Regions from separate parts of the Paracoccus sp. TD-10 genome, predicted to be linked through region 3. Evidence: riboswitches for the same ligand, from Rfam matches in the RefSeq annotation. Region 3 holds a riboswitch; each other region holds the start of a gene.

Region 1 (3,244 bases), on a different replicon from region 3:
AAAGGCCAAGCGCATGGATCAAGGGCGGCATGATGGCGAAGACGAAGGTGCCGATGAGCGTGCCGGTGGCATAGACGCCCATGACGCCCGCGCCTTCGGGACTGTCGAGGCCGTATTTCTCGGCGATCAGGGCCAGGTTCGGCTCTCGGTCGATGGAATAGACCGCGCCAATGGTCTCGCGTCCCATCCGCAGCAGGAAGACGGCGACGGGAAAGGCGATGGCGATGGTGCCGAGGTTGCCGATCTCTTGCAGGATCAGGGCGGGGCCGGCGTCGATGATGGCCTGGATCTGGGGGCCGACCGTCGTGCCGAACTTGGCGACGAAGGGGGTGATCGCGATGGTGATCATGCCGCCGGCGAATTTCTGCACGCCGGGCGTCAGCAACCGCCTCGTCGCGCGGGTGATGTTCGGATTCAGCACGATGCCCATGGCAAAGGCATAAAGCATCGGCAGCAGGATGATGGCAGCGATGCCGATGGGCAGCCTCAGGACGCCGATCGCCTCGGCGATGCAGACGATGATAAGCACCAGGCCGTGCAACGCCCAGGTTCCAGGGCTGAAGGCAGGGGTTTCCCGCATGGGATTTCCTCTCTGTTGTGGCGGTTTTTGTCGGACTATGAAATCTTCGTGAAGGATCGACCAGCCCGCGAACTGGAACATCGCGTTGCCCGGACAGCAACGACATGCAGCGGGCCGCGGCGTTCCGAGCAGATCGAGCGGTCGGAAGCGCCGCCCGTTTCAGCACGCCCCCGCAGGGCGAATGCCGCGGCTGCGACGGCCTTCAACCGGTGCGCCCGGTCGCCGGGAGCGTGGCGAGGCGCCGGCTTCCCGGACCCTGCCGCCTGGCCCGCCCTGGCCCGCTGCCCCAAAGGCATCAGGCCGTGATCGCCGGCGAAATTCGCCGCCGGGACCGGCGGGGCGAGGCCGTTGCCGGCGCGGCCCGCCCGCGGGCGCGGCGGCGCGTAAAGGAAACGCCCGCTCTGGTTATTGACATCCCCGGCCCCGCTTCGCATGCTGCGCATCTCACCAGGGGTGTCCCGACAAGGGGCTGAGATACTGCTGGGCCGCGAGGCAGCGCAGGGACCCTATGAACCTGATCCAGTTCATGCTGGCGTAGGGACGGTGCGGATGCCTTGCCGGTCGTTGCGACCAATGGGGCATCCTTTTCCTTCCCGTCAGTGCTGGGTCTCCAATGCTGCGACGCGAGGAGCCTCGACATGACATCCAAAGAAACCCTGACGGTCACGACCGGACCGCTGCCCGCCTCGACCAAGGTGTTCAAGCCCGGCGTGCTTCATCCCGACATTCGCGTGCCCATGCGCGAGATCGCCTTGCATCCAAGTGCCGCGGAACCGCCGGTGACGGTCTATGATTCCTCGGGGCCCTATACCGATCCCGCCGCCGAGATCGCCATCGAACGGGGCCTGCCGCGCCTGCGGGACGGTTGGATCGCGGCGCGTGGCGATGTCGAGGCCTATCAGGGCCGGCATGTGAAGCCCGAGGATAACGGCTTCGTCGCCGGCGACCGGCTGACGCCGGAATTTCCCGTCCGGCACCGGCCCTTGCGGGCGCGGGACGGGAGCGCCGTCACCCAGCTGGCCTATGCCCGCGCGGGCATCGTCACGCCGGAAATGGAGTTCGTCGCCATCCGCGAAAACCTGGGCCGCAAGGCCGCGAAAGAGGCGCTGGCCCGCGACGGGCAGGATTTCGGCGCCGCGATCCCCGATTTCGTCACGCCCGAGTTCGTGCGCGACGAGGTGGCGCGCGGGCGGGCGGTCATCCCGGCCAATATCAACCACCCCGAGGCCGAGCCGATGATCATCGGCCGCAATTTCCTGGTCAAGATCAACGCCAATATCGGCAATTCCGCCGTCACCTCGTCCATGGCCGAGGAGGTGGACAAGATGGTCTGGGCGACGCGCTGGGGCGCGGACACGGTGATGGACCTGTCCACGGGCCGCAACATCCACAACATCCGCGAATGGATCATCCGCAATTCGCCCGTGCCCATCGGCACCGTGCCGATCTATCAGGCGCTGGAAAAGGTCGGCGGCGTGGCCGAAGACCTGACATGGGAAGTCTTTCGCGACACGCTGATCGAGCAGGCCGAACAGGGCGTCGATTATTTCACCATCCATGCCGGGGTGCGGCTGCGCCACATCCCGCTGACGGTGGACCGCGTCACCGGGATCGTGTCGCGCGGCGGCTCGATCATGGCGAAATGGTGCCTGCATCATCACCGCGAAAGCTTCCTCTACGAGCATTTCGAGGAGATCTGCGACATCATGCGCGCCTATGACGTCAGCTTCAGCCTTGGCGACGGGCTGCGGCCCGGCTCCATCGCCGATGCCAACGATGCGGCGCAATTCGCCGAACTGGAAACCCTGGGCGAGCTGACGAAGATCGCCTGGGCCAGAGATTGCCAGGTGATCATCGAGGGCCCAGGCCATGTGCCCATGCACAAGATCAAGGAGAACATGGACAAGCAGCTGGAGATCTGCGGCGAGGCGCCGTTCTACACCCTCGGGCCGCTGACCACCGACATCGCGCCGGGTTACGACCACATCACCAGCGGCATCGGCGCGGCGATGATCGGCTGGTTCGGCACGGCGATGCTGTGCTATGTCACGCCCAAGGAACATCTGGGCCTGCCCGACCGCGATGACGTGAAGACCGGCGTCATCACCTACAAGATCGCCGCCCATGCCGCCGACCTGGCCAAGGGCCATCCGGCGGCGAAGATCCGCGACGACGCCCTGTCGCGCGCCCGGTTCGAGTTCCGCTGGGAAGACCAGTTCCACCTCTCGCTCGACCCCGAGACGGCGCGGGCCTTCCACGACGAGACCATGCCGAAGGAGGCGCACAAGCTCGCGCATTTCTGCTCGATGTGCGGGCCGAAATTCTGCTCGATGCGGATTTCCCACGACATCCGCGCCGAGGCGCAAAAGGAGGGCATGGCCGCCATGGCACAGAAATACCGCGAGGGGGGCGACCTCTACATGCCCGTGCGCGAGGGGGTCTGACCTGCCCTTGGGCAGGATGATGGAGGGGGAGGGCCGCCGGCGGCGGCCCCCGTCGAGGAAACTGGTCGCTTGGACCGCTTCCCGAGCCCGTGGCACCGCACCCCGTCGGGCGGCAGAGATCGCCCGGCGGAAACGCCGCGCCCGGGATCGGATCAGCGGCTATTCCGCTGCAAGCGCCGCCAGGACGGCATCCGCGCTTTTGCTGTTCACGGCAAGACGC
Region 2 (3,244 bases), on a different replicon from region 3:
GCGATCAGCCCGCCCGTCGCGGCGCCCCACCGAACACCCGCCTGCCCGCCAGGGCGGGTGAGTGCGGCAAGCTTTCCCTGCGTGGCGATCAGCATGATGCCGAGAACGACAAGGACCAGCCCGACCAGGCCCGTGCCGGTCGGGCTTTCCCCCAGGATCAGGAATGCGCCGATCGAGGACAGCATCGGCCCGGTCCCCCGCGCCACCGGATAGACCACCGACAAGTCCGCCACCCTGTAGCCGCGTTGCAGGCAGAGGCTGTAGGCCAGATGAATCAGCCCGCTGAACAGAACAAAGCCGATGCCTTCCCTGGTCCAGTTGATGCCTCCCTGAACCAGCAGCCAAGCCACCCATGGCGCATAAGCGACGCAGGCGACCAGATTATAGGCAAAGACGAACACCGGCCCGACCGAGGCGGCACGTTTGGCCAGCAGGTTCCAGCTGGCATGGATGAAGGATGCGAGAACGACAAGAAACAGCGAGGCAAGCGTCATTGAGACCCCCTTTGCGCCATCGGCGCGGTTGATCTCGACGTCTCCTCCCCTGGGCTTTTGTCCCTTGGGTGCAGCCAGGGAACTCCCCCGGTCTCTGCAACGCTCGGTCCTGCGGCGGCCCATATGGGTCGGCCCGGAACCCTAGTTGCCACTCGGTCGATGCCGGGATTCTAACCGTTGTGGGACAGGAACATCAAGAGCCGACCGACCGCTTCGCCCCGCAAAGCGGACTAGCCTCCCCCTTAAATCACCCCGCGCCGCGCCAGTTCCCGGCCCAGCGCCTCGGCGCCGGTAAAGTGAATCCCGTCCATGCCCAGCGCGCGGGCGCCCTCGACATTGGCCGGGCTGTCGTCGATGAAGATGCAGTCCCCGGGCCGCAGCCCGTTGCGGTCCATCAGCAGCCGAAAGATCGCCGGATCGGGCTTCAGCGCGCCGACCTGGCCCGAGACCAGGATGTCGGCGAACAGCCCGCCCAGCCGGGGATGCAGCTCCAGCGCATGCGGCCAGGTCTCGGCCGACCAGTTGGTCAGCGCATAAAGCGGCACGCCGCGCGCCAGCAGCGCCTCGGCCACCGCCCAGCTGCCGGGCACGGTCTTTTCTATGGTGACGGGAAAGGCCGCCAGATAGCCCGCCAGATGCCGCGCCTCGTCGCCATGCTCGGCGCGGGCGGCGGCCAGCCCCTCGGCAAAACTGCGCCCGCCGTCCTGCATCCGGTTCCAGCCGGGAAAGTCGATGCGGGCCATCCAGGTCTCGGCCTCGGCCCGGCTGGTGAAGACATCCGCAAAGGCCAACGCCGGATCCCAGTCGATCAGCACCCCGCCCAGGTCGAAAATCACGCTTTTCATCGCATCCTTCCGCATTTCGCCGCGCCCAGATCGGCCGGAATTCCGGGCGGTGTAAAGCCCGAAACCGCCGCCGCCCGCCGGCCATCTTGGCTGGCAAGGCGGACGGATGCATGACAGCGCCGCGACGGGCCGGCCGCGCGCAGCCCTTGCAATAAGGGGCGCCGGGGCCTAGTGTCACGCGGAAGACTCATACACTTGGGGAGCCCCGCACGGGGCTGAGAGGTGCCCGGCACCGACCCATCGAACCTGATCCGGGTCATGCCGGCGTAGGGAAGGGTAGAGTGACGCGGCCCGCAATCCCAGGCCGCCACCCATCCGCCCCGCGTCCCCATGCCCGGCCGAAACGAAAGGCGGGCCATGTCGGGATTGCAGCCCCATCCCATCGCGCTGACCATCGCCGGCTCGGACAGCGGCGGCGGCGCCGGAATCCAGGCCGACCTGAAGGCCTTCTCGGCGCTGGGCGTCTATGGCGCCTCTGTGATCACGGCGATCACCGCGCAGAACACCCGCACCGTCGCCGCGGTCGAGGCGGTCAGCCCGGCCATGGTCGCGGCGCAGATCGACGCGGTCTTCGGCGATCTCGAGGTGCGCGCGGTCAAGATCGGCATGGTCGGCGGCGCCGATGTGATCACGGTCGTCGCCGACCGGCTGGCGGCGCTGCTGGCGGACAATCCGGTGCCGGTGGTGCTGGACCCGGTGATGGTGGCGAAATCCGGCGACGCGCTTTTGCCGGACGATGCCGTCTCGGCGCTGCGCGAGCAGCTGATCCCGCTGGCGACCGTGCTGACCCCGAACCTGCCCGAGGCGGCGCGGCTTCTGGGTCGCCCCCCCGCCGCGACGCCCGAGGAGATGCGCGAGCAGGGCGAGGCGCTGCGCGCCCTGGGCGCCGACCATGTGCTGATGAAGGGCGGTCATGCGACCGAAGACAGCTGCACCGACCTTCTGGTCGGGCCCCAGCCGCTGACCCTGACGGCCCCGCGCCAGCAGACGCCCAACACCCACGGCACTGGCTGCTCGCTGTCCTCGGCCATCGCGGCAGGGCTGGCGCAGGGGCTGACGGTGGCGCAGGCCGTGACCCGCGCCCATGGCTGGCTGCAGGCCGCCATCGCCCACGCCGACGAATTGTCGGTCGGACTGGGGCACGGCCCGGTGCATCATTTCCACGAGTTCTGGAGGCAGGCATGAACCAGATCACCATCCTGGGCGCCGGGGTCATGGGCCTGTGCATCGCCACCGAACTGGCGGCGCGCGGCATCCTGCCGCGCATCATCGACCCGGCCGGCAAGCCCGGATCCCAGGCCTGCAGCTGGCGCGCCGGCGGGATGCTGGCGCCCTATTGCGAGGCCGAAAGCGCCGAGCCGGCGGTGCTGCGCCTGGGCCTCGATGCCGCCGACTGGTGGCAGGCGAATGGCGCCGAGGTCATCCGCCGCGGCACGCTGGTCCTGGCGCCCTCGCGCGACCGGGCGGAACTCGACCGCTTTGCCCGGCTGACCGAGGCGCATCAGCCGGTGAACGGCGAGGAAGTCGCGGCGCTGGAGCCGGAGCTGGCCGGCCGCTTCCCGCGCGGCCTGCATTTCGCCACCGAGGCGCACCTGAACCCGCGCGCCGCCCTGCTGGCCCTGCGCGACCGGCTGGAGGCGCAGGGCGTCGCCATCGAAACCGAGGGCACGCCCACCGGCCTTGTCGTCGATGCCCGCGGCCTGGCCGCCAGGGACGAACTTTCCGACCTGCGCGGCGTGCGCGGCGAGATGCTGGTGATCCGCTGCCCGGAAGTGGCGCTGACCCGCACCATCCGCCTGCTGCATCCGCGCATCCCCCTGTATCTCGTGCCGCGCGGCGATGGCGTCTACATGATCGGCGCCACGATGCTGGAGACCGGCGGCAAGTATCGCGTCACCGCGCGCT
Region 3 (3,244 bases):
GGGCCAATCCGGTGCCGGTGCCCCGGCCGGCCTCCACCCCTGCCGCATCGGACGAGACCGAGACCCAGGGCGCGCTGGCACCGGGCGAGGCGGTCGCCCCGACCGAGACCAATCGCGAGGGCGAACCGCTGGGCGCCGGCGCCGGCGTGACGCTGACGCCGCTGCCGGAATCGCTGGCCAGCCCGCCGCAGGAAGAGCCGGTGGTGCCGCCGGCCTCGGCCGACTGATCCGCGTAACGAACGGCACAAAAGGAAAGGCGGGACGCATCCACGTCCCGCCTTTTTCATGTCCCGCCTTTCATTCAGGCGCCGGTCACTCCAGCCCGATGAGCTTGCTGTCCTGGCGCTGTTCCTCTTCGGAAAGTTCGCGCTGCCATTCCCGCCAGATCGAGACCAGCAGCGCCATCAGCACCGGGCCGACGAACAGCCCGACGATGCCCATGGTCTTGACCCCGCCGATCAGGCCGAAAAACGTGGGCAGGAACGGCAGCTTGACCGGGCCGCCGACCAGGACCGGGCGGATGGTCTTGTCCACCACGAACAGCTCGCAGGTGCCCCAGATGAACAGCGCCGCCCCCTCGACGGGCGAGCCGCTGGCCACCAGATAGGCCGAGACCAGGGTGAAGGACAGCGGCGCCCCGCCGGGGATCAGCGCCATGAAGCCGGTGATGACCCCGAAGGTCACCGGCGAGGGCACGCCGGCCAGCCAATAGGCGACGCCCAGGATCACCCCCTCGCCGATGGCGATCAGCGTCATGCCGGTCACGGTCGAGCTGATGGTGGCCGGCACGACGCGGGACAGCCGGCTCCAGCGGTCGGGCAGGATGCGGCGGCCGACCTGGTCGATCTGCGCCACGATCTTGTCGCCGTCGCGATACAGCACGAACAGCGTGATCAGCATGAACAGCAGGGTCAGCGCCAGGTGAAAGGCCAGCGTTCCCGCCGTCACCGCGCCGCGATAGATCGCGCCGATATTCGAGCCGCTGACCAGCTGCACGATCTCGCTGATGCCGCCGGGTCGGCCGATATAGGTCTGCCAGTTCTCGTCCAGCCAGTCGCCGACCTGCGGCAGTTCGACCATCCAGCCCGGCGTCGGCGCGCCCGAGCTGTTGATCAGGATGGCCCAGTTGATCCAGTCGCGCAGTTCGCGGAAGGCATAGATCAGTGCCATGGCGATGGGGATCAGCAGGAAGCAGACCAACACCAGCACCAGCAGCGTCGCCGCGCCGGTGCGGCCCAGGTTCAGCTGATGGGCCGCGCGTTCGCGCAGGGGCCAGCTGGCCAGCGCGATCACCATGGCCGCCAGCACCGGCACCAGGAAGCCGTGGAAGAAATAGATCGAGGCCGCCACGATGGCCAGCAGCAGCCAGCGCGCGGCCGAGATATTGGTCAGCAGGGGAGGCCGGTGCAGCCGCAGCCCGACCTGTTTCGGGCTCTGCCGCGGTGCGGCGGGATCGTTCAGCTCTGTCGCGGTCGTGGGTTTCGGCATTTCGCCTGTCGTCATGGTCCCGATCCTGGCAGGGGACGGGGTAGTGCCCGCCCTGCCGTAACGAGATAACATCTGGCCCCCGGCTGCAAGCTGGAATGCCGCCTCGGGCCCGGCCAGCCACGCATTTCGCGGCTCACGATTCTGTGGGCGGAACGATGCCCGCCGCGCCCTGCGGGAGGTGACAGCCGCCGCCCTCCGCGCTAGTCTGGCGCCACCAAGGGGAGCCCCGGCAAGGGGCTGAGAAACCGCTGGCCTTACGCAACCTGGCGACGGGCGGCGCGGTGACCCTTCGAACCTGACCCGGATCATGCCGGCGGAGGAATGGGAATGATCGACCTGCCTTTTGCCGGCCTTAACCGCAAGGCCGCCCGCAGCGACGGCCTTGCCCCAGCCATGAGGGCATGATGACCGAAAGCTTCTTCGAAACCCTGCGCCGGGAATGTGCGACGGAATGGTCCGCCGCCGTCGGCCACCGCTTCGTGCGCGAACTGTGCGACGGCAGCATCGCGGATGCGGTGATGGCGCGCTACCTGGTGCAGGACCACCGTTTCCTCGACGCCTTCCTGACGCTTCTGGGCGCGGCCATCGCCTCGGCCGACCGCTTCGAATCGCGGCTGCGCTTCGGGCGCTTCGCCGGCATGGTCTCGGGCGAGGAGAACGACTATTTCCTGCGCGCCTTCGCCGCGCTCGGCGTGGGCGAGGCGGACCGTGCCGCCATTCCCGACAGCGCGCCCATGGCGGGATTCCAGGCGCTGATGCGCGAGGCGGCGGCGACGCGTGCCTATCCCGCCGTGCTGGCGGTGCTGAACGTGGCCGAGGGGCTTTATCTCGACTGGGCCATGCGCGCGCCCAAGCCGCTGCCCGAGAATTTCGTCCACGCCGATTGGATCACGCTGCATGACAACCCGTTCTTTCGCGATTTCGTGGGCTTCCTGCGGGATGAGTTCGACCGCGCCGGACCCGAGGCCGCAGAGCAGGCGCGGGATTTCTTCCGCCGCGCGGTCACGCTGGAACTGGCATTTTTCGACGATGCCTATGCAGTTTAGCCGTCAGTCCTCGATGATTTCGATGTCGGGCGGGCTGCCGGGCGGCCCGCTTGCGCGATAGTCCAGCACGATGCGCGCAAGTCCGGCCGGGGCCAGCCGCTCGGATGTGTGGCGCATCTCGTCAAGGCTCCACCAGCGAAATTCGCGGATGGTGCCGGCCTCGGGGGCGTCCTGGACCGCCGGGGTGAAAGCGGCGGTCTCGATCAGGAAATAATCCTCGGCTTGCCGCCAGCGCCGCTGGTGCAGCGTCATCGCCACGCGGCGGCGCCAGACCAGCGGGCCCAGGGCGGGCAGGGCGAACCCCAGTTCCTCGGCCAGTTCGCGGCGCAGGGTCTGTTCCGGCGTCTCGCCCGGTTCCGCGCCGCCGCCGGGGGTGATCCACCAGTCGCCGCCACCGTAATCGACCCGCATCAGCAACACCCGGTCCTGCGGGGTCAGCAGGATGGCGCGCATGGCCTGTCTGTCGATGGTCCGCATCGTCCTTGCCATGAAAAAAAGGCCCCGGCGGCGCGGTCGCGCTCCGGGGCCTGGGTTGGTCAGGAAAGGGGGTTATTCGTCGTCATTGTCCGGCACGTCGGCGATGTCGTCCAGCGACATGTCGCCGTCATCGTCATCGTCCAGCAGATCGTCGTCCAGATCGCCGGTATCGGCGTCATCGTCCAGATCCTCGTCATCGGCCAGATCTGTCTGGTCCGTGTCACGCGAAGCGG

Evidence for each region. Region 3 has a riboswitch for thiamine pyrophosphate ahead of ACNKFW_RS13140 (TenA family protein). Riboswitches for the same ligand answer to the same signal wherever they lie in the genome.
Region 1: it holds a riboswitch for thiamine pyrophosphate, as region 3 does, so the genes downstream of both, thiC (phosphomethylpyrimidine synthase ThiC) here and ACNKFW_RS13140 (TenA family protein) in region 3, are expected to answer to the same signal.
Region 2: it holds a riboswitch for thiamine pyrophosphate, as region 3 does, so the genes downstream of both, thiD (bifunctional hydroxymethylpyrimidine kinase/phosphomethylpyrimidine kinase) here and ACNKFW_RS13140 (TenA family protein) in region 3, are expected to answer to the same signal.

The regions. Positions count from the first base shown of each region.
Region 1 is NZ_CP182418.1:275,228-278,471, reverse strand. Features, by position in the region: gene ACNKFW_RS01395 (DUF3100 domain-containing protein) at 1-580, opposite strand, end outside; TPP riboswitch at 1,020-1,139, shown strand; gene thiC (phosphomethylpyrimidine synthase ThiC) at 1,219-3,024, shown strand; gene ACNKFW_RS01385 (methylglyoxal synthase) at 3,184-3,244, opposite strand, start outside.
Region 2 is NZ_CP182418.1:183,556-186,799, reverse strand. Features, by position in the region: gene ACNKFW_RS00955 (DMT family transporter) at 1-494, opposite strand, end outside; gene ACNKFW_RS00950 (HAD family hydrolase) at 737-1,339, opposite strand; TPP riboswitch at 1,526-1,629, shown strand; gene thiD (bifunctional hydroxymethylpyrimidine kinase/phosphomethylpyrimidine kinase) at 1,697-2,524, shown strand; gene ACNKFW_RS00940 (FAD-dependent oxidoreductase) at 2,521-3,244, shown strand, end outside.
Region 3 is NZ_CP182419.1:440,492-443,735, forward strand. Features, by position in the region: gene hflC (protease modulator HflC) at 1-227, shown strand, start outside; gene ACNKFW_RS13135 (AI-2E family transporter) at 313-1,503, opposite strand; TPP riboswitch at 1,696-1,827, shown strand; gene ACNKFW_RS13140 (TenA family protein) at 1,893-2,534, shown strand; gene ACNKFW_RS13145 (NUDIX hydrolase) at 2,538-3,011, opposite strand; gene ACNKFW_RS13150 (TIGR02300 family protein) at 3,084-3,244, opposite strand, start outside.